One region of the Hafnia alvei genome, then DNA from elsewhere that is predicted to be linked to it. Evidence: predicted binding sites of a transcription regulator. Region 1 holds the regulator's gene; each other region holds the start of a gene.
What was found. The regulator PurR, encoded in region 1, represses purine synthesis genes. The targets are predictions, from matches to a motif close to CANGCAAACGTTTGCNTG.
Positions count from the first base shown of each region.

Region 1 (7,462 bases):
GAAGCTCAGTCACCTCGCGATTATCAATCAGCACTTTTCCCTGCGTTGAGAGTGGGGCGTGAGCGTGTCCAGAAATGGCCATCAATAAGCTCGATTTCCCGCAGCCGCTTGGCCCCATCAGCGTGAGTATTTGGCCGCCTTCTACGTGGGTATTCAACGCTGAAGTTAGCGGTGTGCCATGCAGGAAAAGCTGAAATTGCTCGAGCGCTAAAACCGTCACAGTTTTTTATTCCTTGTTAATATGAATGGCAGAAATAGCGCGATACCGTAAACCAAAAGCGGAATGAACGTTTGCCACAGGGCCGCAACGGCAGCCATTCGACGATCGATACCGGATGCATAGGCAACGGTTTCAGTTGCCAATGTGGGGAAGCGCCCAGCGCCTAAGCCCAGCGTGGGTAAATATAATCCCATGCTAACCGCGAAACCTAGCGCAACGGAAAGCGTTAGTGGTTTGCTCAATAAACGGATCTTGATGCGCCAGAAACAGGTCCAAGGCGCTTTGCCAAGAGATTGTGCGGTGTAGAGCAGTCGTGAATCGAAAGCCTGCCACGCGCCGCTGAGGCTAAGAAAATAGTACGGAACGATAAACACCATATGGGCAAAGACAACGCTGGGCAGCAGGCCAATAACATCCAGCCAAGCGGCCATATGCTGTAAGCCGAAGATTAGGCTGATTTGTGGTATCAACAGTGGGGCGAGCAGAAGCCAAAAGTTCGTTTTGCTACGCGTATAAAATTGCCACTCCAAAAAACCAACGCACAGCACCAAGCTTAACAGGTTCGCCATCCCCGCAATGAGCAGGCTATTCATAATCGGCGCACTGAGCTGATGAATGCTGGTAAGCCAATAATCATCGGTCCACTGTAGCGGGAAAGAAGAAGAGAAAGGCCAACGCCACGCAATAGACCAAACGAAGAGTACCGCGTAAGCACCTAGCGTTAACAGCACGCCAATTGTCCAGAGCGGAGCAAGCGGCATACGCCATGTGTTGCGCCTTTGCCCATAAGCGTTGCGACAATATTTCAACCAGAGTTTTTCACCGCATCCCCATGCGCCAAAGCTGGCTAATGTCATCGCAATAAGCAACAGCGTGCCAGCGGCGGCCAAAGACTGGTGCCCCATCGAGGGTTCGCTTATCCATTGCCAAACTAACAACGCCAAGGTGGTTGGCTGCTGTGGCCCCAATAGAATCGCAATATCCACGGCGGATAGCCCAAAGGCGAGCACGCAAAACAGCGGCAGGCGCAGGGCCACCAGTATTTGCGGCACTAATAGCAACCACCAGACTTTTTCACTGTGGTAACCCAATGCGTTACCAGCCTGCATTTGACGGGCCACATCAATTCGCCCCGCGATGTTAAACGCCAGCAAAAATAAAAAGGGTGTCTCTTTGATCACCAGTAAAAGAATTAAGGACAGGGCATAAGGGTCATTGACGATCGTCCAATCAGGCGGGCGCACAAAACCCGTAAATGTTGGGGATATAAGCCTGAGTAGCCAACCTGAAGGAGATAACAGCAGTATGAGTCCGGTCGCCAGTGCAATATGCGGCATGGCTAAAATCGCGCTCGAAACAGCGCGAGCGGCCCCGCTGGCGCGCTGTATAACTTGCCCGCAAAGCGCTAATGCCAACCAAAGTGATATTAAGGTAGCGGCGATTGCGCTCCATAAACTCAGGCCAACCGAGCGCATCAAACCTGGCCATTGGAGTAAAAGCGTCCACGGCTGGATGAAGTTATTGAAAGAGGAAATGTCAGACAGCGGCTGAGTCAGTGCCAGCAGCGCTGCCAATATTGGCAACGCTCCGGCAAAGAACAGCACAACGGGGAACAGCGCTAAAAGAAAAGGGCTGCTCTTCATCACTTAGCGGCGATAGTCCAGATATGGGCCATCGGCAACGGAGCGACGCTCCACGAGTTTTGGATGAACTTCGATCGTTTGAGAATCTTCACGTTTGCTCACGATACGGTCGAGCAGCATATCAAAGGCCATAGAGCCCAAACGCTCTTTCGGCTGGTGGATGGTGGTCAACGCTGGTGAGAAGTAGCGAGCGTTGCGCACGTTATCATAACCGATCACCGATATATCCTGCGGTACACGTAAGCCCATCTCATCGGCGGCGCAGATTGCGCCCATCGCCATGATATCTCCGCCCACGAAGACCGCCGTTGGGCGATTTTTTTGCGATAGGATCTGGTGCATGGCTTTGTAACCGGATTCTGGCTCGAAGTCGCCTTCTACCATCCACTCATCGCGTGCGGAAATATTGGCTTCCTGCAGGGCTTTCAAGAAGCCGCGCAGACGACCTCCGCCGGTGTTACGGGAAAGCTGACCGGTAATCGCCCCAATATCGCGGTGACCGCGTTCAATTAAATAGCGACCGGCTAAATAGCCACCTTCGAACGCATTATCTTGAATGGCGTCGGTAAAATCACTGCGCTGTGTGCCCCAGTCCATCACTACCATTGGAATATTGCGGTAGTCCTCAAGGGTTTGCAGCAGGTTTTCTGGATATTCAGAGCACATCACTAACAGCCCATCGACGCGCTTTTGCGCCAGCATTGCCAAATAAGCTTTTTGCTTTTCAGGGTTATTGTGAGAGTTACATAAAATAAGCGTATAGCCTTGGCTGTAACAGGCGTTTTCAACGGCCTCAATCACCTCAGCAAAATAGGGCGCTTCGCTGGAGGTTGCCAGCAAACCGATCGATTTAGTGTGGTTCACTTTCAGGCTACGGGCGACGGCGCTGGGGGAGTAGTGCAATTCTTTAATGGCTTCCCAAACCGCGGTCTTGGTCTCTTCTGCGACAAAACGCGTCTTATTAATAACGTGAGACACTGTCGTGGTTGAAACGCCCGCGCGTTTTGCCACATCTTTAATCGTTGCCATGAAACAGATGACTCCTAAGCTAATGTCACAATGACATAGCTATTGCGTTAATCGTTTGCTTACGTACATCAAAATATACTGATTACAATCGCATCAAAGAGAGGAATATGCGGATTTATCAAGCGCCAGCCTATTCTTTTACGTTATGAAAGCTGATACGTAGCAGTAAACCGTAAATTTTGGCCTATAAAATGCAAAAGGGGAAGTCAAAATTGTGGGTTAACAGAAAGAATAATCGAAAGTTTTACTGCGTGCGATCCCATTTAAGGTATGTGAAAATGATTTCACACACTTTCTGCAAGTGTTTATGTATAATCAAAATTGATCTGATAACGAAATGCGGGAGAAGAAGAAATGGAAACCGACCTGAAATATTCTCTAATGACAACGGTCGCGGCGCTGGCTGTGATTGTTATCTTTAGTTTTGTTGCCGCGCTACATTGATTTATCGCTAAGTTTTCTATCGATAGCTATTAACATGGCTAAAACAAAAGGCGGTCAATTGACCGCCTTTTTCATGTGCGTAACTTAGCAAACTTATGCCAGATTTTTCGCCACGAATTCCCAGTTTACCAGAGCCCAGAAGTTCTCCAGATATTTAGGACGCGCATTGCGATAGTCGATGTAGTAGGCGTGCTCCCAAACGTCCACGGTCAGCAGAGGCTTATCACCGCTGGTCAGTGGTGTTGCTGCGTTTGAGGTGTTCACAATTGCCAAAGAACCATCGGCTTTTTTAACCAGCCAAGTCCAACCAGAACCGAAGTTGCCGATCGCGGATTTAGTCAGTTCTTCTTTGAAAGCGTCGAATGAACCAAATGCTTTGTTAATGGCTTCGGCTACTGCGCCAGTTGGTGCGTTGCCACCTTTTGGTGACAGGCAATGCCAGTAGAAGGTGTGGTTCCAAACCTGAGCGGCGTTGTTGAAGATCCCGCCGGTAGAGGTCTTGATGATCTCTTCCAGTGATTTACCTTCAAATTCAGTGCCTTTAACCAGATTGTTCAGGTTAACCACGTAGGTGTTGTGATGCTTACCGTAATGGTATTCCAAGGTTTCTGCGGAGATGTGCGGTTCGAGTGCGTTTTTTTCGTATGGTAATGCAGGTAATTCAAAAGACATTGCTCTCTCCTATTATTGCTCTATTTTGCAATGAAACAGTTACACGGAAGTGTTTTATGTTTCATGCATCACACCAACGTTAATGTCAGTGAGCGGGTTTTTAAAATTGAAACGATCTTGTTGTGCTCTTGTTATGGGGATCGATTTTAGCAAGTTTTGAATCTAATAACAGGCAAAATTTTTGTTTTTGGTTATCAATTGATGATTTGTACACCATTCGTTCAAAACGGCGACGGTACGAAAATGAGGGGAAGGGGATAATACAAAGACAGGGTAAATCTAAATGATAGGGATTATCACAAAATACGATTAATCCCTACCATAAATCTGTTTAACAATGACCTTCTGCTATTAACGAATCGTTTTTGGCGTCATTACGCGGCGGGCGCCAACGTAGTGTCCTTGCCAATAATCATTATCTAAATAGCTGATCCGAATTTGTTCGCCGGTGCGAGGTGACTGTATAAATTTACCTTCGCCCATATAAACACCTACATGATCGGCGGCGCCACGATTATTAATACGGAAGAAGACCAAGTCGCCTTTTTGTAGCTCTGTTTTTTTCACCGGAGCCGCATCGCGCAGATGATACATTTCATTGGCGGTACGCGGGATCTTGATGCTCAGTAAATCCTGATAGGCGTAATAGACTAAACCGCTGCAGTCGAAGCCCGTGCTTGGTGAAGCTCCACCCCAGCGATACGGTTTGCCTACCTGATTCATCAGCTTATTCATGGCCGTCTGCTTGGCATGCTGGTAGCGTTTTTTATGCTGAGGGCTCAAACGGATCGGTTTACCATCAACGATTTCAATATTGTTTTGATTCAGCTTGGCTAATTCGCCTTTGCTGTTTCTGCCATGGCTATTCAATTCACCGCGCTGGCGACCATAGGTTTTTTTATTACTAACGCGAGCTAGCCTAGCCGTGGAATGAGTGTCGCTTTTCTTGACGCTGGATTTTGCCTTCGGTTTAGAAATAGAGGCTAATACTGCTTTATCTATTTTTTTGCTATTGGCTTTATTGCGCGCAACGGCTCTATTTTTGGCGAACTTGGTGGCGAGAGCGGTAGGCTGAACGTCTGCTGTTTTTTTAGTCGCCTTGCTTTTTTGCTCTACCGATTTTTTATTTTTTGCCGTTGTTGTAGGTGCCGCAGTTTTTTCTTTTTTGCTGGTGGCCGGCTTTCGTTTTTTACGATCGGCAGTTTCGCTACTTGTCGCATGCGACTTTCGCTGATCGGCAACGACTTTATGCCCCGGAGAGGCATTCGCTGCATTAGCAAATAGCTGTGTAAACAGCAGAACAAAGAGCGCGATATATAGACGCATCGATAGGTTCCAGACTTTGTCCCAAGCAAAAAACATGGCAAACAGTATTAAATAAACCGCCGCAACAAAACAGCATTCATTTCTGCTATTTATATTCTCTTTGTGACCAAATGTTACGGTGATTGAATCAGATACTGTTTTGTTCAAAAAACGCGGTAATTCTGATCGTGTACAAAACGGATATAGCATAGCACGTTTTTAGATTAAACTGAGCTTACGCTGTGACGGGATGTTGAAATTCAGATAATAGCCACATAAAAGATGGCGTTTTTTTCTCAGAGCGACACTCGGTACAATCCAGTACAATAATTCGATATGCACTTGCATGCCATAGGCATAACACTGGCTAGAGGAAGTAAACTAAAATGACAATGACCACCATTGAAAAAATTCAGCGTCAACTGGCTGAAAACCCGATTATTTTGTACATGAAAGGCTCACCAAAATTGCCAAGCTGTGGCTTCTCTGCGCAAGCCGTTCAGGCATTGTCGGCCTGTGGCGAACGTTTTGCCTATGTTGATATTCTGCAAAATCCGGATATTCGTGCTGAACTGCCAAAATATGCGAACTGGCCAACCTTCCCGCAGCTGTGGGTTGAGGGTGAACTGGTTGGCGGCTGTGACATCATTATTGAGATGTACCGTGCTGGCGAACTGCAGCAGCTGATTAAAGAGACTGCTGCGAAGCATCCTGCGCAGGAAGAACAGTAATCGTTGATGATTATTGTGAGAAAAATAAAAGGCGCCTAAGGGCGCCTTTATAATTTATTGCGTTAACTCAGAAATAAAAATTCTTACACCGCTCGGTGCTGCAACAAGAAAAAGAGGCAGACTATTCGGTGGTTTCTGGCGCAGGCGTTGGCAATGGCCATCCACCCATACGTTTCCAGCGGTTTACCAACTCACAAAACAGCGTTGCGGTTTGTTCAGTATCATATAGCGCAGAGTGGGCCTGAGTGCTATCAAAGGGGATCTCTGCGGCGATACAGGCTTTCGCCAGCACGGTTTGTCCTAATACCAAACCGCTCAGGGCGGCAGTATCAAAGGTGGCGAACGGATGGAATGGATTGCGTTTTAAACCAGCACGTTCTGCGGCGGCCATCACAAATGAATGATCGAAGTGCGCGTTATGCGCAACGATTACCGCACGATTACAGTCCTGATCTTTAATGCCTTTACGAACCGCTTTGAAAATAGCATGCAGCGCTTCGTATTCGCTCACCGCGCCACGCAATGGATTTTCAGGATCGATGCCGTTGAATGCCAGAGCCTCTGGAACAAGAACGGAGCCAACAAAAGGCTCAACGTGGAAATGAAGTGTTTCATGTGGCTCTAACCATCCATCGTCAGTCATGCGTAACGTGACTGCCGCAATTTCAAGTAGCGCGTTGGTGTTGGCATCAAAACCCGCAGTTTCGACATCAATGACAACAGGATAGAACCCGCGAAAACGCGCGCTCAGCGTATTAAGATTGGTGGTTTCAGCCATGTTCAACTTCTGGTCTATGGAATGCAGCGCGCATTATGGCAAATTTTTTTGCAGTTTGCAGTCAGCAAACGTGGGGCGACTCTCATTCAGGTAAAACATAAAAAAGCGAACGGCTATGCGTTCGCTGGATTTTTAAGCAAAACAGTCAGGTTTTATCCTAGGGAGGCGAGGTTAGTTCCCTAAGCCTGCATCTGCCTGTTTGTTTTCGATCAGTTCGATTTTGTAGCCATCGGGATCTTCAACAAAAGCAATAATAGTACTCCCCCCTTTAACCGGGCCTGCTTCACGCGTGACTTTTCCACCCGCCTTGCGGATGTTTTCACAGGTCGCTGCAACATCATCAACGCCTAATGCCAAATGGCCAAACGCGGTGCCCATGTCGTAGCTTTCTACGCCCCAGTTGTAGGTCAGTTCGATAACGGAACCCACGCTCTCATCACTGTAGCCGACGAACGCAAGGGAGTATTTATACTCTTCGTTCTCGCTGGTACGCAGCAGACGCATGCCTAAAACGTTGGTGTAGAAGTCGATTGAGCGTTGCAGATGACCAACACGCAGCATGGTATGAAGTAAACGCATAATTTCCCTCTGAAATTAGAATGGCCTTGATGACAAGGCTTCGCTATCAGCAATAGCGACA
Region 1 covers NZ_OZ061315.1:2,504,746-2,512,207, reverse strand. The annotation lists gene AB3Y96_RS12035 (ATP-binding cassette domain-containing protein) at 1-220, opposite strand, end outside; gene AB3Y96_RS12030 (ABC transporter permease) at 217-1,863, opposite strand; gene purR (HTH-type transcriptional repressor PurR) at 1,867-2,892, opposite strand; gene AB3Y96_RS12020 (YnhF family membrane protein) at 3,247-3,336, shown strand; gene sodB (superoxide dismutase [Fe]) at 3,430-4,008, opposite strand; gene AB3Y96_RS12010 (NlpC/P60 family protein) at 4,360-5,334, opposite strand; gene AB3Y96_RS12005 (Grx4 family monothiol glutaredoxin) at 5,700-6,044, shown strand; gene rnt (ribonuclease T) at 6,166-6,822, opposite strand; gene gloA (lactoylglutathione lyase) at 6,994-7,401, opposite strand.

Region 2 (7,462 bases), 1.7 Mb from region 1:
CTGAGGTTGGGTAAATTTGCCATTGACGGGGAAGGTGCGTGTGATATCACCGGCATAGCCTTTATATTCACAGCCCGCATCAATTAACACCAACTCGCCGTCTTTGAGCTCGCTTTCGTTTTCGGTGTAATGCAGGATGCAGCCGTTTTCGCCGCCGCCCACGATGGTGTTGTAGGAAGGGTAACGCGCCCCATGACGGGTGAATTCATGCAGGATTTCACCTTCGAGCTGGTACTCAAACATACCGGGACGGCATTTCTCCATTGCTCGAGTATGGCCCAGCGCGGTGATTTCACCTGCGCGGCGCATCGCTGCAATTTCTTCCTGCGATTTAAACAGACGCATTTCATGCACCCAAGGACGCCAATCGATCAGCGTTGCCGGCGCGCGGAAATTCTGGCGCATGCCGCGACGCAGTTTTTCTAGCGCGGCAAACGTAATCTGGTCTGCAAAATCATATTGGCCCTGAGCGTGATAAACCACATCTAGCCCATTCAACAACAGGTGAAGTTGCTCTTCAATATCACCATAAGGCAGTGCGCGATCGACGCCGAGTTTTGCCGGCGCAGCCTCTTGCCCTAAACGACGCCCAAACCAAATCTCGGCGGTTAAATCACGCACGCGATTAAACAGCACGCTGTGATTGTGGGTTTCGTCGCTTTTAATCAGGATCAGCAAGGCTTCAGGTTCGTTAAAGCCGGTCAGATACCAGAAGTCGCTGTTCTGGCGATAAGGGTATTCACTGTCAGCGCTGCGGGTACATTCTGGCGCAGCAAAAAAAAGCGCGGCACTACCGGGTGCCATCTGTGCCAAAACAGCCTGACGGCGACGTTGAAATTCTTGCTGGGTCATGACCTTCTCCTGAAATCGGCAATTGCGAGCACATGGCGTGGCGCTCTACGAAATGAGCAGCCAACACGGATGCAGCTTCAAGTATGAAGGATATAGACTATCATGCGGATTGCGTAATGGGATAAGCAAGATCAATCAGGCGGTAGGAGTTCCGCCTGATTTCATCGTTGCGCTTGGCGTGATGTTAATTTAGTGCAGAGTGGGTTTTTGCATTTCAGCCGCATTTGGCTTTTTCTGTGAGAACTCGCTGTGACACAGCATCGCTGCCATACGCACATATTCCGCGACTTCTTCCAGAGATTGTTCCAGCTCTTCCTGATCTTCGTCTTCTTCGTAGCCTAACTGAGCAATGCTACGCAGATCGTCGATAGCTTCGCCGACTTCGCCTTTAATCTGGCCAAGATTTTTTTGCATCATTCCTAGCCCCAGCAAGAAATGGTTTACCCAGCCGGAAAGCGCATCGACACGATCAAACACGGTTACGTCGTCGCTATCTGGCAAAAGCAGTTGGAAGCCAAAACCATCGTCTTCTAACGCATCACGGGTATGCTGATAAGTCACCTGAAGTGGCTGTGCGAGCGTTTGAGAAAACGCTTCGCCGTCGTTGGTTAGATCGTGGATCATCGTGCGCCAATTATCGTTATGATTGCCGCCACACAGTATCCCGCTGATCAAGCCATGCATTTCAGCGGGAGTTAATCCAACGCCTTGCTGCTGCAAAGCCTGAGTAAAAACAGAATATTCGGGTACAGTAATCTCAATTGGCATACGTTTTGGTCATCGTTGGCAGATAAAGTTCGTGTTATGCTACCATCAAGATCAGTCGCTATACCAGAAAAGGGCACGCTATAAGGCTTGTCATACCCAAAGTCATTGAAGTTGCATTCACATTTGCGGCTTTCGCTACCAAGGGTATATGTCCAAAATAGTTGGAGTTACATCAAGTCGGCAAGCAAGAGCAGCCAACACAGATAAATCTTCAAGTATGAAGGGCATGAGTCAAAAGGCTTGTATCTGCATAGCGAGGTATATATAGTTGGCGCCCGATTTAGTGACCCTCGCGGTTTTGAAACTGGCGCAAAATCTAGGCAGGAAGGTGGTATGTCTGCACAACCGGTAGATATTCAAATTTTTGGTCGTTCGTTAAGAGTTAATTGCCCGCCAGAACAACAAGAAGCGTTGAATCAGGCTGCAGAGGATCTTAATCAGCGGTTGCAAGATCTCAAAGTTCGCACTAGAGTCACCAATACGGAGCAACTAGTTTTCATCGCGGCATTAAACGTATGTCACGAACTGGCGCAAGAACGCTTGAAAACTCGCGATTATGCTTCCAATATGGAACAAAGAATTCGCATGTTGCAGCAGACCATCGAACAAGCTCTGCTGGAACAAGGTCGCATCACTGATCGTCAGGGTGCGCAGTTCGAATAAGTGTGACTTATAGTTGTAACATGTTGATTAGCTAACGATTTTTAAAGAAAGTCGTATCATTTTAAGAAAAATGTGATAAGCTAATTAACAGTAAAGGATACAAAATTTCTCTGAGGTGTTCGTGTGCGGGCCAGTCCCCTGAGCCGATATTTAATACCTCAAGAATGCGGCGGATCCGTAATCGGTGAGCACGCTCGGTCTCCGAGAAGCCTTAAGATTGCGTCGTTGCGTTCACCTTGAACCATGGGTTCAAGGGTTACAGCCTGCTGCGGCACCTCGGAGATTCCCTTACACCAAACATCCTTAAACGGGTGTGTCATGTCTAATAACGTCTCTCTCAGCAATTCTACTTTAAATTCCTGTCTATCTCGTTCGGATATCCGCCGTTCAGTTCGCCAATTGCGTAAAAACCTTAGTGCTGATTTCCAACGTCAGGCTGCACAAGATATTGCTATGCGCGTGATGCAACTACCGCGCGTTCAAAATGCACACACCGTTTCCCTATTTCTCTCTTTCGACGGTGAGCTGGATACCAGACCGCTGATTGAACGTCTTTGGCAGGCGGGAAAATCGGTTTATCTTCCGGTCCTGCATCCCTTCAGCCGCGGTAACCTACTGTTTTTACACTACGCCCCTGAAAGCGAAATGGTTCTGAATCATTTTGGCATTGAAGAACCACGCCTTAACGTACAGAAGGTATTGCCTGTGTCTCGGCTGGATATCATTTTCACCCCGCTGGTTGCATTTGACGCCACAGGGCAAAGATTAGGCATGGGCGGCGGATTTTATGACCGTACTTTGCAGGATTGGGAAAGTGCCTACGCGCAACAATGCGGGCCGTACCCTATAGGATTGGCGCATGACTGCCAGAGAGTCGATGCGTTACCGGTACAAGAGTGGGACGTTCCACTGCCAGAAATCATCACGCCCAGCACTCACTACCGCTGGTAAGATGACAAAACTCTCCAATAAAAACGGCAGCCATTAGCCTGCCATTTTTATTAATGCTAATAAGCTCTCGCTTAGAGATTAGTACAGCAAACGGGCACGAATCGTCCCCGTAATTTCTTTCATGCGCAGCAACGCCGCTTCCGCGCGTTCAGTCTCGGTTTCGATATCAATAACGACATAGCCGATTTGAGCATTGGTTTGCAGATACTGCGCGGCAATGTTTACGCCCTCTTCCGCAAAAATCTGGTTAATCTGCGTCAGTACGCCTGGGCGGTTTTCATGAATATGCAGCAGACGGCTGACATTTTCTTCATGCATCGGCAAGGAAACCTCAGGGAAATTCACCGCCGACAATGAAGAACCATTATCAGAATATTTTGTGAGTTTACCCGCTACCTCAGCACCGATATTTTCCTGTGCTTCCTGCGTGGAACCGCCGATATGCGGCGTCAGCAAGACGTTATCAAACTCACACAGCGGCGAATTAAACGGATCGCTGTTGGTGGCTGGCTCCGTTGGAAACACGTCGATGGCCGCGCCAGATAAATGCTTAGAAGATAACGCGTTGCACAAGGCTGGGATATCCACCACGGTGCCGCGCGATGCGTTGATCAGAATGGCGCCGGGCTTCATGAGCGCCAACTCTTCAGTACCAATCATATCTTTGGTGGAACGCGTTTCGGGCACATGCAATGTCACGACATCGCTCATGTTGAGCAAATCAGAGAGATGGCGTACCTGCTGCGCATTCCCCAGCGGCAGTTTGTTCTCGATATCGTAGAAGAAGACGTTCATACCAATCCCTTCAGCCAAAATACCCAGCTGAGTTCCGATATGACCGTAACCAATAATACCCAGTTTTTTACCGCGCGCTTCGAAACAGCCCACAGCCTGTTTATTCCACTCACCGCGATGTGCACAGGCATTGGCCGTTGGAATGCCGCGTAACAGCAGCAACAGCTCGCCCAGCACCATTTCGGCTACCGAGCGTGTATTAGAGAACGGCGCATTAAATACCGGAATGCCACGTTTTGCCGCAGCGGTAAGATCAACCTGATTGGTACCAATGCAGAAACAGCCTACGGCAATCAATTTTTCAGCCGCAGCGAAGATATCTTCGGTCAGGTGGGTTCGGGAACGAATGCCAACGAAATGTGCATCACGAATGGATGACTTCATCGATTCCGAGTCCAGCGCACCTTTATGATATTCGATGTTGGTGTAACCCGCTGCACGTAGATTGTCGACGGTGCTTTGATGAACCCCTTCAACTAAAAGGAACTTAATCCTGTCTTTCTCCAAAGATACTTTTGCCATGACCCGACCCTAACCCCTGTTAATTCGAACCTTAGTGTGGCCGCAACGGAAAACAAAACTCCTGCGGCATGCAGCCAACATAACAAATATTACGCATCCAGCAAGCCAACCGATTGCCTACATGGGGGTGAGCAACGGGTTGAAAACGTTAAAAGTTGGCGAAAAATGCTACTGCTTTTAATCGTGACAGCGTGAAAGTATCGTCAAGCGCAAATATGTGACATATGTCACCGAATTTAGGGGGTGTGATAAATAAATGGAATTCTATGTTTAAAACGAAGTTAACGAAGAGGGAAGAATAAGATAAAAAACCGAAGGCAGTACGCATAAAAAAACAGCCCCGAAGTTTCGGAGCTGCTGATTCATCATGGCTGATAATTTAAGCCGTAATGGTTTTCACGCCGTCAGCCGAGCCAACCAGCGCTACATCCGCGCCACGATTCGCGAACAGGCCAACGGTGACCACACCGGCAATACCGTTAATCTGTTTTTCTAACGCAATCGCATCCATAATTTTCAGATTATGCACGTCTAAAATCACGTTGCCGTTATCGGTCAGAACGCCTTGGCGATATTCTGGCTGACCACCTAACTTCACCAGCTCACGCGCAACGTAAGAACGCGCCATCGGAATCACTTCTACAGGCAGCGGGAAGTTACCCAGAATATCTACCTGCTTAGAAGAGTCGACGATACAAATAAATTTCTTCGCCACGGCCGCCACGATCTTCTCGCGAGTCAGTGCAGCACCGCCGCCTTTGATCATCTGCATATGGCCGTTGATTTCATCCGCACCATCAACATAAATATCTAACGAATCGACTTCGTTAAGATCGAAAACGGTAATACCCAAACTTTTCAGTTTCTCAGTGGAAGCATCAGAGCTTGATACCGCGCCCTCGATCTGCCCTTTCATGGTACCCAGTGCATCAATAAAATGCGCGGCGGTTGAGCCCGTGCCCACACCCACGATGGTGCCTGGTTTTACATACTTGAGCGCTTCCCAACCCACTGCTTTTTTCAGTTCATCTTGAGTCATTACCGAATCCTATGGACTATGCTACGAAAACGTGTGCGTATTATAGAGTAACTGCCTGTAAATGGCGTGTCAGAAGGCGGCTTTTTCGCCCTAAGCGATCACCTTTTCCATGATAAGAGTGCATTTTCTCCTCTTGAAGGGGAAAAAATGTGGCATATTGCAGTTATTAAGATATAAAAATCATAAGAGCAGGGGACGAAGAACAACATGAAACGCCCGGACTACCGGACTTTGCAAGCACTGGATGCGGTAATACGCGAACGTGGCTTTGAGCGTGCGGCACAAAAACTCTGTATAACTCAGTCAGCGGTTTCACAGCGAATCAAGCAGTTAGAAAACCTGTTCGGTCAGCCCCTGCTGGTTCGTACCGTCCCTCCTCGCCCAACGGAACAGGGACAGCGTTTGCTGGCTTTGTTGCATCAGGTTGAGCTACTTGAAGAGGAGTGGCTAGGCAACGATAGCAGCACCGATGGCCCGCTACTGCTCTCTCTCGCCGTCAACGCCGATAGTTTGGCAACTTGGCTGCTGCCTGCCTTAAAACCGGTGCTGGCGGATTCACCGCTGCGCTTGAACCTTCAGGTTGAAGACGAAACGCGAACTCAGGAACGGCTCCGTCGTGGTGAAGTGGTCGGCGCGGTGAGTATCCAGCCACAGCCACTACCTAGCTGTTTAGTCGACCGCCTTGGTGCGCTTGATTACCTGTTTGTGGCGTCACCGACTTTTGCTGCACGTTACTTCCCAAATGGCGTGAACCGTTCTTCCCTGCTGAAAGCTCCAGCCGTCGCCTTTGACCACTTAGACGACATGCATCAGGCGTTCCTGCAGCAGAACTTTGATCTGCCGCCGGGCAGCGTACCGTGTCACATCGTCAACTCCTCTGAAGCCTTTGTACAGCTAGCATTGCAGGGAACCACCTGCTGTATGATCCCGCATCTTCAGATCGAAAAAGAGCTGAAAGAAGGCTCGCTGATAAACTTAACTCCCGGTATGGTTCAGCGCCGTATGCTTTACTGGCACCGCTTTGCACCAGAAAGCCGCATGATGCGCCGAGTCACCGACGCGCTGCTTTCTCACGGGCACAACGTACTGCGCCAAGATTAAGCGACCCGTGGTTGCTATAAAAAACCATAAAAAAAGCACACCACGAGGTGTGCTTTTTTGCGCTATCAGCAGCCGTTATTTATTCAGGCTGAAGACCACATCAACCTGATCGTCAAACTGGATAGTTTGCTGTTCATAGGTCTGCGCAGCAGAGGTCTTTTGCATTGCATCAGCCGCCATATACATACGGCTTACTGGGGCTGGCTGGTAGTTAGATACGTGATAACGAATGCTGTACACCGGTCCAAGCACTACGCCAAAACCTTTTGCCAGAGACTGGGCCTGACTCACTGCATTTTTGATCGCTTCCTGACGTGCCTGTTCGCGATAAGCTTCTGGCTTAGCAACGCCTAACTCAACGGAGCGAATTTCGTTGAGATTCGCTTTCAATGCACCATCCAACAAACCATTCAGTTTATCCAACTGGCGCAGAGTGACTTGCACGCGGCGATCCGCACGATAGCCTTTCAGCTCGCTTTTGCCGTCTTTCAGGTAATCGTACTCTGGCTGAGTGCTTAAGTTAGCCGCACTGATGTCTTTTTTCTCAATACCGTTGGTATTCAGAAAATCAAAATATTTAGCTACACGCTGATCAACCTGCGTCTTGGCGCTCGCCGCATCTTTTGCAGAAGCGGTAACTTGGAAAGTCAGCGTCGCAATATCAGGAGTTGCGTCTACGCTTGATGTTCCAGAGGTCACTAGATGTGGTCCTTCTGGCATTTCAGCCGCCTGAGACAGCGCGGGTAACGCGCTTAATCCCATCGCTGCAAC
Region 2 covers NZ_OZ061315.1:777,857-785,318, reverse strand. The annotation lists gene pepP (Xaa-Pro aminopeptidase) at 1-852, opposite strand, end outside; gene AB3Y96_RS03785 (YecA family protein) at 1,042-1,620, opposite strand; gene zapA (cell division protein ZapA) at 1,954-2,283, shown strand; RNA gene ssrS (6S RNA) at 2,388-2,570, shown strand; gene AB3Y96_RS03770 (5-formyltetrahydrofolate cyclo-ligase) at 2,602-3,234, shown strand; gene serA (phosphoglycerate dehydrogenase) at 3,313-4,551, opposite strand; gene rpiA (ribose-5-phosphate isomerase RpiA) at 4,931-5,590, opposite strand; gene AB3Y96_RS03755 (LysR family transcriptional regulator ArgP) at 5,798-6,691, shown strand; gene AB3Y96_RS03750 (oxidative stress defense protein) at 6,767-7,462, opposite strand, start outside.
Region 2: a site for PurR is predicted at 4,654-4,671, ahead of serA (phosphoglycerate dehydrogenase). Genes of this name have one in related genera too.

Region 3 (7,462 bases), 2.5 Mb from region 1:
AAATGCCTGTTTAAAAGAGGGCCGACAGGCTTATTGGGTCTGCACGCTGATTGAAGAATCAGAGATGCTGGAGGCTCAGGCAGCAGAGGCTACCGCAGAAGAGCTCAAGCTGCTCCTGCCTGAAATTAAAGTCGCGTTAGTTCATGGGCGCATGAAAGCGGCAGAAAAACAGGAAGTGATGCGGGCATTTAAGGCGGGTGAAACTCAGTTGCTGGTCGCCACGACCGTAATCGAAGTTGGCGTTGACGTGCCTAACGCCAGCCTGATGATCATTGAAAACCCTGAGCGATTGGGTTTGGCACAGTTACATCAGCTGCGTGGCCGCGTCGGGCGCGGTGCCGTAGCATCACACTGTGTTCTGCTTTATAAAACGCCGCTGAGCCAAACCGCGCAGAAACGTCTACAGGTATTACGTGATAGCAATGATGGCTTTGTGATTGCTCAACGAGACTTAGAAATTCGTGGCCCCGGTGAGCTATTAGGGACCAAACAGACCGGTAGTGCAGAGTTTAAGGTAGCTGACTTGCTCCGCGATCAAGCGCTTATTCCTGAAGTTCAGCGCATTGCACGCCATATTCACCAAAACTACCCAGAACATGCGCAGGCACTTATCGAGCGCTGGCTGCCTGAACGCAGCCGATATACCAACGCATAATCTCGTGTAAAGCCCTCCCAGCCTCCCCTTACTCAGGGGAAGGCGCTGATCGAGATCACCAAACTGCTCCCTCCCCTGCGAAGGGGAGGGTTGGGTTGGGGTTGGGTTGGGGTCAGATCGCAATAACCGAAAACTACCCCATCACCGCAGGAAATACCGGCAGCATCAGGTATAGCTTGATCACAATCGCATTAACGATATCAATAAAGAACGCGCCAACCATAGGTACTACGAGGAAAGCCAAATGCGACGGACCGAAACGATCGGTAATAGCCTGCATATTGGCGATCGCCGTTGGCGTTGCGCCTAAGCCAAAACCACAATGGCCTGCGGCTAGCACCGCTGCATCGTAGTTTTTGCCCATAATTCGGTAGGTAACAAAAATAGCGTACAGTGCCATCACCAGCGTTTGAACCAGCAAAATGGCCAGCATCGGTAGCGCCAGCGAGGCAAGTTCCCACAGTTTCAGGCTCATCAATGCCATGGCCAAGAACAGCGATAAACTCACGTTCCCGAGCACCGATACCGCACGCTCAAACACACGATAGAAACCAACCGCATGCATCGTATTACTTAACACAACCCCGACAAACAATACGCAGACAAACGTTGGCAGCTCGAACGTCGTTCCACGGAGGAAATCAGCAATCACATGCCCCACGGTTAGACAGATCGCAATCAAAGCCAGTGTTTCAATTAACACCAGCGACGTGATCATGCGGCCGCTATAGGGTTTTTCAAACGCGGTTGGGACTTCCGTATCGTCCGGCGTTCCGTTAGGCGTTGATGAATGTTCGACTAAATAGCGAGCAACAGGCCCACCAATCAACCCACCGAGCACCAAGCCAAAGGTGGCACATGCCATGGCAACTTCAGTCGCATTCTCAAACCCGTAGCGTTCGCTGAAAACCTTACTCCACGCAGCGCCCGTACCGTGTCCACCGGACAACGTAATCGAGCCCGCTAATAGCCCCATCAGGGGATCAAGGCCCAGCATTTTCGCCATGCCAATACCAATGGCGTTTTGTACCAGCAGTAATCCCACAACCACAAAAACAAAAATGCTCAACGCCTTACCACCTTTTTTCAGGCTGGCTAAGTTTGCGTTAAGACCGATAGTGGCAAAGAAAGCGAGCATCAACGGATCTTTGAGTGACATGTCAAAACCGACCTCAAAACCCGTGGTTTGCTTAAGCAACAGAAAACCCAATGCCACCAGCAAACCGCCAGCAACAGGTTCAGGAATAGTGTATTTCGTTAGGAAAGGGATTTTTTGTACCATTTGGCGCCCGAGAAGAAGCACCAAGGTCGCCGCGACTAGCGTACCGTAAACGTCCAGATGAATCATTTTATTACTCCATGTAATAATTGTATTTATTTCAAATAATTATAGTTTTCTCACCGTTATTCAAATACGACATCCCCAATATAATTGGAGCAGCATTGGTGCAGAGCGCTTCAAGAATGAAGGGGACAAACGCTTAATTAGAAAGCAAAACGTAACCCTTGAGCAAGTTTCTTTAGCAAATAATGCGATCCAAAAGTCTCATCCTTTTTAGGTAAATTTGTGCGCAACCGATTGCTTTTGTGACGGCTATCATTAAAATGCGTGCATTGTTGCTTCTGGAATATGGATTATGACCACGCCATCCACTGAGTTCGACCAAGTTCACTCTTCAACCGCGAAGCCTAGCGCTACCGCGCCGGCCAAAAGTGAGCTGATATATCGTCTCGAAGACCGTCCACCTCTCCCGCAAACCCTTTTCGCTGCCTGCCAACATTTGCTCGCCATGTTTGTGGCGGTTATTACGCCCGCGCTACTGATTTGTCAGGCGTTAGGTCTTCCGGCGCAGGACACGCAACACATTATCAGCATGTCGCTATTCGCTTCTGGACTGGCGTCTATCTTGCAAATCAAAACCTGGGGCCCTGTTGGTTCGGGTTTGTTGTCTATTCAGGGAACGAGCTTTAACTTTGTTAGCCCTCTGATTATGGGTGGGATGGCGTTGAAAAACGGCGGAGCCGATATTCCGACTATGATGGCAACGCTGTTTGGAACGCTGATGCTAGCTTCCTGCACCGAGATTATCCTCTCGCGTTTCTTGCACCTAGCACGCCGAATTATTACGCCATTGGTATCCGGTGTGGTGGTAATGATTATCGGTTTATCGCTGATTCAGGTCGGTTTGGTTTCTATTGGCGGCGGTTACAGCGCTATGAACGACCACACCTTCGGTGCTCCGAGCAATTTGATGCTGGCAGGTTCCGTTCTGGTGGTGATCATTTTGCTTAACCGTCAGCGCAATCCTTATCTGCGTGTATCTTCATTGGTTATCGCCATGGCCGTTGGCTACGCGCTGGCGTGGGCGATGGGTATGCTGCCAGACACCAGCAATATGGAAAAAACCACCTCTCTGCTGATGGTGCCAACTCCGCTCTATTATGGTCTGGGCATTGATTGGAACCTGCTGATCCCGCTGATGCTGGTCTTTATGGTGACGTCTTTAGAGACTATCGGCGATATTACGGCAACCTCAGACGTATCCGAGCAGCCAGTTTCTGGCCCGCTCTACATGAAGCGACTTAAAGGCGGCGTTCTCGCCAACGGGCTTAATTCGATGCTGTCGGCGGTGTTTAATACCTTCCCTAATTCCTGCTTTGGCCAGAATAACGGCGTTATCCAGTTAACCGGTGTCGCAAGCCGCTACGTGGGTTTTGTGGTCGCCCTCATGCTGATTGTTTTAGGCCTGTTCCCTGCGGTGGCAGGTTTTGTGCAGCATATCCCAGAGCCCGTACTGGGAGGCGCAACCATCGTGATGTTCGGCACTATCGCGGCATCTGGCGTTCGTATCGTCTCGCGTGAGCCATTAAACCGCCGCGCCATTATGATTATGGCGCTCTCTTTAGCCGTTGGTTTAGGGGTTTCTCAGCAGCCGTTGATTTTACAATTCGCGCCGGATTGGATGAAAACCCTGCTGTCCTCAGGCATTGCGGCTGGCGGTATTACTGCCATAGTCTTAAATCTGGTTTTCCCACACGAAGATTAATACCGCATAAATGGCTAAAAAAGGTCGGATGTTTCTGCATTCGGCCTTTTTTATTGGTGTTTACATTTCATCCCTTGAGCCATCTTACTTAATACGGCATAAACTAAAGTACCTTTGGCCTGAAGGACTAATGCCGTGAAATTTATTGGAAAACTACTTTTAATCCTGCTCGCGATAATCATCGCGCTGGGTATTGTGGCTTATGTGATTGCACAGACCACATGGGGTGCCCGTCACATCAGCACGTGGGTGAACGAAAATACTCAATATCGATTGTCGCTTGGGAAAATACACCACGACATTCGCGACCCCGCAGAAATGACTTTGCACGATGTCACGCTCGCTAACGCTGGTCAGCCTCCTTTTCTACGCGCTGAAAAAATCAGTTTATCGCTCAGCGTACGCCAGCTAACCGAACCGAAAGATTTCGATAGCGTCACGCTCGAAAATGGATCGCTAACGCTTTCAGCCACGGCTCAAACTGCACTGCCAATTCAGGCCCAAAGCCTGCGCATGCTCAATATGCAGGTGCAACAAGATGAGCCCCAACAAAAAGTAAGCGCTTCTCAGGTCAACGGTTATGTTTCGCCGTGGCAGCCTGTCTCAGGGCAAATTTTTGGCAAAAACAATCAATTTCAGTTCAGCGCTGGCAAGTTAACGCTAAATGATATTCCTGCACAGAACGTACTGATCCAAGGTAACGATAAGCAGGGGCAGCTCACAATAAGCAACGCGGGCGCTGAATTTGCCCAAGGACAAGCCACTGCCGACGGTGTACGCAATGCCGATGGGAGTTGGGTAATCAATAACTTACGCCTAAGCAATCTCCACTGGCAGACCAGCCAATCTATCGATGCTTTCTTTGCGCCGCTGAAGCAACTTCCAGCAATCACGCTGGGGAAAATGAGTATTACCGATGCCAAGCTGGAAGGTGCAGGCTGGGCGCTCAGTGATTTAGACGGAGAATTGAACGGTGTAACGTGGAGCAATGGCAGCTGGCAAAGTGATAAAGGGTCTATCGCCTTTAATGCTAACGATATCATCGTGGGCAATGTGCACTTTGTTGAGCCTATCTTTAGCGCCGATCTTTCCAATGCGGGAGTGGCAATAAAACAGTTAAGTACTCGCTGGGAAGGCGGTTTGCTTCGAGCAAGCGGCAACTGGTTGAGCAGTAATCAACAGCTTACCCTCGATGAAATTACTCTCGTTGGCTTGGAATATACGCTACCGCAAAACTGGCGTGAAATCTGGCAAATGCCGCTGCCTGCTTGGTTAAACGATGTGATCGTGACCAAGTTCTCCAGCAGCCGAAATCTGATTGTCGATATCAATCCTGAATTCCCTTTCCAAATTACCGCTTTGGACGGCTTCGGCAGCAACGTTCGCTTAGTTCATAACCGCCTGTTTGGTCTATGGGACGGTCAAGCAACGTTCAACGCCAGCGGCGCAACGTTTAATAAGGTCGATCTGCAAAAGCTTTCGATCAGCTTGAACGCGAACGACCAGCAAATTAGCGCCACTGAACTCAGCGCGTTATCGCAAAAGGGAATATTGGAAGCGACCGCGTCGCTCACTCAGTCTGGCCGCCAACTCCGCTTAGATCTTAAGGGGAAAGCGGTTCCCGCCGATCAACTGGTTGAATGGGGATGGCCAGCGTTGCCGATCACAGGTGACGTCAATATGCAGCTTGGGTTACAAGGCGTACTGACCGGTGAAGCACCGCTTAAGCCTAGCGTAAACGCCACGCTAAGCGCGCAGAATGCGAGTGGGCAACAGGTGACACAGAAGATGGTTAACGGCGTAGTAAACTAATCATCCAGCCCTCCCTGCATAGGGAGGGCTTTCACAGAAAATTACTCGGTAATCTTCAGAGTATTAATCACACCGTTGGCAATATTGGCCGCTTCCTGCTGATTTTCACCCGGCAGAGAGACCTGCATGGTCATCAACTGATCGCCAGCTTTAGCCAGTACGATGCTGGAATAGGAGACTTGGCCTTTAGCCGTTTGCAGGCTATTCACTTCCTGAGCTTGCTGCCCACTCACCTCAATGCTCTTATCGGAAAGCACATTCAGGCTTGGATCACGAGATTTCTGCTGTTCAACCAAACGACCACTCAATGTGCTCAGGCTGTCTGCTGGCAGCGGAGCCATAATCACAATAATCGCCTGCTGGCCGCTCTTATTGGCGTAAACGTGCATGCTGTTTGATTGAGAGCCTAGCTTACCGCTTTGGTCAGTTAAGCCTGCCGGCAGCGTAAAGGTCACTTTCCCGTTAAGCAGGCTAATGTTCTCTCCGGCAGGTACGCTAGCTTCTACCGGTGTAGATCCTTTAGCAGCAGAGGTGGCGTTATCAGTCGACTGGCCATCACACGCGGCAAGTCCTGCCACGAGCAAACCCACTCCCATAAACTTCACTAAATTACGCATGGTAATTCCTTCTATTGTCCTAACGTCTCGATTGACCAATAAACGTATCGCACCTTATCGGTGCACTAAATGCAAGTAACATATTGTAGCTTCGCTACTTATCATTGGTTCCGTGCGTTAGGCACTTCACCAGTCGGACTCGGTTATCAGCTATGTTGTCAGCCACTTCTAGCTCAGATAACTGGTAGCCATTTTTTATGAGCATTATCAGCATAGCCGGAAAACAGTTTCTGGTTTTCACTTCGATACGCTGATAGCCATGATTTAAAACCCAATCTTCCTGTGTATGCAATAGGACTTGGGCTATTCCGTCGCGGCGAGAGTGAGGAAGTACACCACCTAACCAACTATAGAAAGTGGTGTCGCTAAGCACATAACCCAACTTAAAACCGACAGGTTTTTCATTTTTATAGGCAACTAATATACATGTTTCTTTATTATTCAGTCGGTTAATTAAATCTTGCAGGCTGTGTAACGAGGAGAATTCAGGCAGCAGGTTATAAAGATGATGAACATCTTCAACGGTAGCGAGTTTGACGTTAATCGCGGGCATGACATCCTCCGAGGCTCAGGGACATCAGCATATACGATACCGAGAAAAAGCGCTTCTCGGCATCGCGATACGTTTCTTAATTCAACTGAGGATGCGGATCTTGGCGGTTAGCTGAGAGATACTTCAGAACCACGTTTAACATGACGCCATACATTGGCAGGAAGAAAATCAAGCTAATCAGTAATTTAAACGTGTAGTCCACCAGCGCGATCTCAACCCAGTTAGCGGCCATGAACGGGTCTGTGCTGTGGTAAAACGCGATAAAGAAGAATGCCAAAGTATCGCTAATATTACCAAACAACGTTGAGGCCGTCGGTGCCACCCACCACGCACTGCGCTGACGCAGGCGGTTAAAGACATGCACGTCAAGGATCTGCCCAAGAACATAGGCCATGAAGCTTGCGGTCGCGATACGCGCCACCATCACATTAAACTCGCCCAACGCGGCAAAACCTTGCCATTCTCCCTGAAAGAACAGCGCTGAAATACAATATGAAATCAGCAGCGCAGGCGCCATAACCGCCAGAATAATTCGACGAGCCAAAGGCGCACCAAACACACGGACGGTGAGGTCTGTTGCTAGGAAAATAAACGGGAAGGTAAATGCGCCCCACGTGGTGTGAAAACCGAAAATCGAGATCGGCAACTGCACCAAATAGTTACTGGACGTAATAATCAGAACATGAAAAACAGAAAGCCAGCAAAGGGCTTTCATCCGCTGTTGCGGAGTAAAATCAAACATATTTTGGCCTTTTTGGAGATTGGGGTGAGGGAACCC
Region 3 covers NZ_OZ061315.1:32,458-39,919, reverse strand. The annotation lists gene recG (ATP-dependent DNA helicase RecG) at 1-655, shown strand, start outside; gene gltS (sodium/glutamate symporter) at 789-2,003, opposite strand; gene AB3Y96_RS00175 (NCS2 family protein) at 2,293-3,702, shown strand; gene AB3Y96_RS00170 (AsmA family protein) at 3,838-5,514, shown strand; gene AB3Y96_RS00165 (DcrB family lipoprotein) at 5,556-6,131, opposite strand; gene AB3Y96_RS00160 (GNAT family N-acetyltransferase) at 6,226-6,684, opposite strand; gene AB3Y96_RS00155 (7-cyano-7-deazaguanine/7-aminomethyl-7-deazaguanine transporter) at 6,761-7,426, opposite strand.
Region 3: a site for PurR is predicted at 2,224-2,241, ahead of AB3Y96_RS00175 (NCS2 family protein). Genes of this name have one in related genera too.

Region 4 (7,462 bases), 1.0 Mb from region 1:
CATACACCATGATCAAATTTAACGGTACGTTTACCCCAGAAACTTTCGCCGCTTCAGGGTTACCACCAATAGCAAAGATATTTTTACCGAACCGCGTTTTGTTCCACAGCACCCAGACGAAAGCGACCGCGATCAGTGCATAAAACGTAATATAAGAGAGTTTAAAATCACCGAAACGCAAAAAACCCTGTGCAAAATTCGAGAAATTCGGTGCAAAGCCCGCTACAGGTGAAGCCCCTACGTAGTCGTAATACAGCGAGTTAATACCGTAGACAATAATCATGGTACCAAGGGTGGTAATAAACGGCGTTACGTTGAGATAGGCGATAATTAAACCGTTCACTAAACCAATCACAGCCCCCACCGCGCACACCACGAGAATGACTAATGGAATAGGCACGGTGTCTAAGTTTGGAAACACCTTATTGACGTTATCCATAGACTGTAAAAGCGTTGCAGCAACCACGGCAGCCAACCCCACCTGACGGCCGGCAGATAAATCCGTACCCTGTGTCACAATCAGCCCCGCCACACCGAGCGCAATAATAATACGCACCGATGACTGAGTCAGAATATTACTCAGGTTCATTAGGCTTAGAAATGTCGGATCCTGAAAAATAATAATCGCTAACAGCACTAATAAAACAACATAAATCCCGCCCTCTTTAAAATAGGTAAACAGGCTTTTTTTATTTAATACGCTCATATTCGGACCCTTAAAATATCAGGTGCAACATTACCGATGCAGAATTTATAGATGCAAAGAAGCCAATCTCAGAATTTCATTCTGTGATGTTCTTTTGGTTTCAACAATACCGGCAACTTGGCCATTACTCATGACTAATATGCGATCGGTAATACCCAGTAGTTCAGGCATTTCTGATGAAATAATAATGATGCCTTTGCCTTTTTTCGCCAGCTCGGTCATCAATTGATAGATTTCGAATTTAGCCCCCACATCAATACCGCGAGTGGGTTCATCCAGCATCAGTATCTCTGGCTGAGTCAGTAACCAACGACCAATAATTACCTTCTGCTGATTACCGCCAGACAGCGAGCCAATCGATGTATGATGCCCTGGTGTTTTTACCCGCATAGCATCAATAACCCACTGGGTATCGCTTTTCATCCGCCGATTATCCAGCAAGCCCACTTTATTTTTATACTTACGAATATTCGAAATCAGCGAGTTAAAACCAATATCGAGATAAGCATAAATACCGGTAGAGCGGCGCTCTTCAGTGACTAAGGCAAAGCCATGGTTTATCGCTTCATTCGCGCTATGGTTGTTAATCGCTTTACCATGCAAGCGAATCGTACCTTTTACCTTTTCACGAATGCCGAATAAGGTCTCCACAATATCCGTTCGCTTCGCACCCACCAGCCCCGCGATACCTAAGATCTCGCCTTCATGCAAATCGAATGAAACATCACGGATTGAAGGCTGGCGCAGCGACGTCAGCTCACGGACTTCCAAGATGACCTTACCCGGCGTATTAACCCGATCGGGAAAACGCTGGGTTAGCGAACGTCCCACCATCATTGAAATGATCTGGTCCATACTCATGCCATCTAACGTTTGGGTCGCAATCCACTGCCCATCACGCAGGATCGTGATTTCATCGCAGAGCTTAAATATCTCTTCCATTTTATGGGAGATATAAACAATGCCGCATCCACGATCTTTTAATTTACGGATAATAGTAAAAAGATGATTAACTTCTTTTTCTGTTAAAGATGAGGTGGGTTCATCCATGATGACAATTTTGGCGTTATATGAAAATGCCTTAGCAATTTCGATCATCTGCATTTGGGATACCGACAATCCAGCGACTTTTTCACGCGGATCGATATCAATATCGAGCTCATCGAATATCGCTTTAGTATCTTGATACATTTTATCTTGATCGACAAAAATCCCTTTCATCGGATAACGACCAAGCCACATATTATCCATTACGCTACGCTGCAGAACTAAGTTTAGTTCTTGATGAACCATCGAAACGCCGTGCTCCAATGCTTCTTTCGCGCTCTTGAAATTAATCTCTTTTCCCTGAAAAAGAATACGTCCTGAATCTTTTTGATAAATACCAAACAAACATTTTAATAGCGTGGATTTCCCAGCACCATTCTCCCCCATCAATGCATGGATAGAGTGTGGCCGCACACGCAGATTGACATTATCCAGCGCTTTGACGCCAGGAAATGACTTATTGATATTATCCATTTCCAATAAAAACGCGTCATCATCATGTTTTATCGATGCGTTCTCTTGATTAGAAATCTGATCTTTTGCCAAAGAGCTATCTGTCAACGAGTTACCCATCAAAGAGTTATCTGGCATAACATCCACCTGAAAATGACATAAAGAATAAGCCCGATAACCTCTGGTTGAACCATCAATCAATATCGGGCTTAAAACTTAAAAGTTATTGTTATATAGGCTTAGGTGAAGCTTATTTTTTAATAAACTGAGACAGATTGTCCTGATCGACGCCGACATACGGAACGCGAACAATTTTATTTTCAATTTTCCAGTTGGTGCCTTCACCCGCTGGCTTGCCTTCGGCTAGATTTTTGGTCAAATCGAAGGTTGCTTTAGCTTGGTTATTGGCATCGTTCAATACCGTACCGGCCATTGCGCCTGATTTAACTAATGCCAGCGCTTCTGGCAACGCATCGACACCAAATACGGGAATCGAGGTTTTGTTGTGTGCTTTCAGTGCTTCAACGGCGCCCATCGCCATGGCATCGTTATTAGCGATAACCACTTCAATCTTGTTCGCATTTGGGCCAGACAACCATGCATCCATCTTATCTTTGGCCTGTGCGGTATCCCACATTGCCGTATCTAACTGCAATTGCTGAGTTTTAATACCTTGATCGTTGAGACTTTTCACTACATAAGTGGTACGAGCTTCGGCATCTGGGTGGCCCGGTTCGCCTTTCAGCAATACGAACTGAATCACGCCGTCTTTGTTCAGGTCCCAATTAGGATTGGCTTTCCAATGCTTACCAATCAGTTGGCCCTGAATAATGCCGGACTCTTTGGAGTCGGTACCTACGTAATACGCTTTGTCATAGCTATCCAGCGCCTTACGAGAGGGTTCTTTGTTGAAGAACACGACCGGAACATCGTTTGCCTTCGCTTTATCAATAATCGTTGGCGCAGCCGCAGGATCGACGAGGTTAATCGCCAGCCCTTTCACGCCACGCGCCATCAATACATCAACCTGATCGTTTTGTTTGGACTGATCGTTTTGTGAGTCATTCATCAGCAATTTGACGCTTGGATCTGCCTTAGCATCGTTTTCTAATGCCTTACGTACCACGGACATAAAGTTGTCGTCGTACTTATAGATGGTGACCCCAATATTGGTGGTTGCCGCCTGTGCCGCGACGCCAAACATCATGCTGGCCGCCAAAGTTGCTAAGGTAAACGTCTTCTTATTCATGTGAAGCTCCGATTGGATGTAGGGTATTTCAGCATGGATGTCCGATTTTTCAGACGCCCTTGTTTATCGTTTCCACTATCGCTGCGGCAAGAAAGCAAATACCAACGTGAACCGTTTAAAATACACATATCGTTTACATTTAGAATATCCCAGCCACTCTAGGTTTGACGCCCGAAAAACCTAGAGTATCAGGGCGATTTACACGTATGGCTGATATTTGTGATAGCGAAAACGCCACAAGAATAGACACGATTATGTTAATAATCTGTGAATGAACTCACAGATTGAAAACGGTTACATGGGCCAATCTGCTGACAAAGTGAGCTACGCCACAATTATCGAGAACCCACGCTCCAGCGCTGCACCAAGGTAGGCATAAAACAATGACCGTTGGCAGAGAGAGGCGTCTGATGAACGGACTTAAGCGCCAGCTCAGAGGCTAAAATAGCCATAGAAACAATAGGATAACGGACCGTGGTCAGTTTAGGGCTGGTATAGCGTGCAATAGGGATATCGTCGAAACCCACGATAGAGAATTGTTCAGGGATAGAAATACCATTTTCTTTTAACACGGCTAAGGCGCCGGCGGCCATAGCATCGTTATAGGCAAAAACAGCACTCAGCTGCTGATTGCGACCAAGGAGTTCCACCATCGCGGCCTCCCCGCCTTGCAGATCGGGCGAAGCATAGGCGTACCACGCTTTACCAATTTCGATATCCGCGAGTTGCATGGCGGTTTCGTATCCTTTCTGCCGCATCATTTGATCTTCAATCGGATGGTTCGAGCCTAAAAATCCAATCCGCCGGTGACCTTTATCCAGCAACAATTGCGTCGCCATTTGTCCGCCCGCCAAGTTATTCAGGCCCACACAGCGGTGTTCATAGCCAGGCACGATACGGTTGATCAACACCATACCCGGCACCTGATGCATAAACGCCACTAGCTCATCGTCTGATAGCATTTTTGCATGCACAATCAATGCATTGCAGCGCTGGCGAATCAACATTTCTATCGCTTTTCGCTCTTTGTCTGCATCGTGATAGCTGTTAGCAATCAGCAAGTTTTTGCGTTCTCGCTGGGCAACTTCATCAACGCCTTTAACTAAAGCGCCAAAGAAAGGGTCGGAAACATCCATCACCACCACACCCAACATATCGCTGCTTTGCGTGGCTAGCGCCTGCGCGTTGGCGTTCGGGCGGTAGCCGAGCTCGGCCACGGCGCTCTGTACCACCGCTTTCGTTTCAGGCGTGGTGATCGCCGTATTGTTCAAAACACGGGATACGGTAGCTACGGAAACGCCGGCCAGCCGTGCAACATCACGAATAGTGATCATGCGCGACGCTCACGGTGGCAAAGAAAAGCATAAAAATAAACACGGAATAGTGCAGGACAGCGAATGGTATTCATAGTGATCCCTGAGTCGAAAGCACGTACGTGATATGACCGCGCTATGCTACCCAGTTTTTCATCATTGCTGCGTGAAATATGTCACAGGAAAGAAAACGTTTTCATACATTTCATTAACCTTTAGCTTAACTCACGCTTTCTATCCCTATTTTTAGCGTCAAAATTCACTTGAACCGTTTTGGCTTAATCTCTGGTTTGAGCGCCAAGCGCCGTTAGTTTACGCCAAAGCCACTCAACAGGCCCCTGCTTAAAGTGACGCAGCCAAAGCACCGAGAAAACAATATTGACCAGCCATACCGCCGGAACAACCCAAAGCAATGCCGCTCTTGACCAGTGATTAAACATAGCAAATTGATAGAACAGCGTGGTGCACAGCAGCGTTTGCAACAAATAATTCGTCAACGCCATGCGTCCAACCTGCCGCAGCGCGAAGGCAAGTTTTAGCCGTGAGATTTGTGGCAAGAAGGCATAAATCAGCGAAACATAACCGATCATCATTAGCGGGACAGACAGTTCAGCAGGCACCTGAAGCAGATAGCCGCTAACGTGATATTCCCAACCATTTTGCCACTGCGCTAAGGTTGTCGGTACCTGAATGCCTAACCCCACTACCAGCGACCAAAGTGCGGTTCGCCGATAATGTCGCTGGCTGAAACTGCCGCTTAGCCAGCCGCTGCGCATTAATGCCGCACCGGCCAGCATCAGCCCCGCGAGCTGCCAACCATATTGCACCGCCAGTGCCATCAGATTTGCGCTGAGCAAATCGCTGCGATTACGCCATGCTTCCCAACCACCGTGTATTTTCCAAATGCCTTCGTACTGAATGGCGGCATATCCCGGCAGCCAAAATGCGCTCGGCTCAGGCCCTGCAATCAGCCCCAGCAACAGTAACAGCCCTAATCCAATGACATACAGCACAAGGCCGGTGCGCAGTAGCTGAAGGGTTGAAGTCGCATCGCGGATCATTCGCCAACTGATTAACCCAATCAGGCCATAGGCCAATAAAATGTCGCCATCCCAAAAGAAAATGGCATGAATTAGTCCGAATAAAACCAGCCAAGATAAACGCGCACGCAGCCAGTGTTTGCCTTTGGGCAACAATAGCTGAAGCCCTGCCCCAAACAGCAGCGCAAACATGGCTAAAAATTTGCCTTGCACGAAGATATGTAACAGACCCCACGTCAGCGTATCTGCACCATCGGGGAGGCCGTTATAAGCAGGGTTAAGATAGGCCGCTTTAGGTAAACCAAAGCCGGTGATATTCATTAAAAGAATACAAAGAATCGCCAGCCCGCGTACAAAATCCAGCGTACCAATGCGTGTTTTCAGCATGGTGGGTTTTGTTACCGCTTCGGGTTGAGAGTTTTGCAAACGCTGCAGCATAACGGCGATCCCTATAGACAGTACTTTAACGATACCCAAAATAATTCAAGTTGCTTGAAGGCGGCAAACCTGCAAATTCCCAGAAGCTTACTCCAGTAAGTGGCTGTGGTGAGCGGGTGCAGCCAACGCGTAAGCAGCTTGAAGTATGACGGGTATAGACAAAAACGCCGGCACATGGCCGGCGCTGTATCACTTCGAGTCAATCACCCGATTATTCCCACTCAATTAGCCGTGATGGCGTACCGCGCGCAAAAACTCCTGACGGGTATTCTGGCTCGATTTAAACAGCCCACCGAGCGAGGTTGTGGTTGTGGCACTGGTGGCGTCACGCACACCGCGTGCTTTCACACAATAATGGGTGGCATCAATAGATACCGCAACGTTATTGGTTCCCAACAGAGTTTGTAACGCCACCAAAATTTGCTGCGTCAAACGCTCTTGTACCTGCGGGCGCTGCGCAAAGAATTGCACGATGCGATTAATCTTCGACAGGCCAATAACGCACTCTTTAGGAATATAGGCCACCGTCGCTTTGCCATCGATGGTCACAAAATGGTGCTCACAGGTGCTGGTTAACGTGATATCCCGCACCGTGACCATCTCATCAACCTTCATCTTATTTTCAATGACGGTTATCTTGGGAAAATTCGCGTAGTCTAAGCCAGAGAAAATCTCATCAACGTACATTTTGGCAATACGGTGTGGCGTTTCCGCCAAGCTATCGTCAGACAAATCAAGATTGAGCAACTGCATGATTTCCGTCATGTGCTCTTTGATGCGCTGTTTACGTGTTTCACGATCTAACACTTCCCCTCGCAGGGGAGTTTCTAGGCCGCGAGCTTCTAGCGCCGTATGAACCAAAACTGCTTCTTTACTTAGCGATGACATCAATTCTCTCCTGCAGGTAATCTTAATTCTGAGCACAATTTGATGGTGATCACATCAGAATTTTGTCATCACTTTAGTGGAGTGCGAACGCTTTATCCAGTGATACTCTTTCAGCTATACATGAAAAACCGTCATTTGTTTAATGCATATAAAGTGTGCGGTTATCCATCAGTGCGCTCTGTTTGTGGTCTGCGCACGGGCTGGGTGCGAAAAACCAAGCCCCCCGCAACGAGTAAACCTATTGCAGCAATATACAGCGCAGGCTCTAAACGATGCGTTAGCGCCGTTGAAATAGCCGAAAGCATAGGGCCCACTAATTGGCCAACGG
Region 4 covers NZ_OZ061315.1:1,500,333-1,507,794, reverse strand. The annotation lists gene mglC (galactose/methyl galactoside ABC transporter permease MglC) at 1-706, opposite strand, end outside; gene mglA (galactose/methyl galactoside ABC transporter ATP-binding protein MglA) at 752-2,344, opposite strand; gene mglB (galactose/glucose ABC transporter substrate-binding protein MglB) at 2,457-3,455, opposite strand; gene galS (HTH-type transcriptional regulator GalS) at 3,791-4,789, opposite strand; gene yeiB (DUF418 domain-containing protein YeiB) at 5,047-6,195, opposite strand; gene folE (GTP cyclohydrolase I FolE) at 6,472-7,134, opposite strand; gene AB3Y96_RS07155 (YbfB/YjiJ family MFS transporter) at 7,296-7,462, opposite strand, start outside.
Region 4: a site for PurR is predicted at 4,952-4,969, ahead of galS (HTH-type transcriptional regulator GalS). Genes of this name have one in related genera too.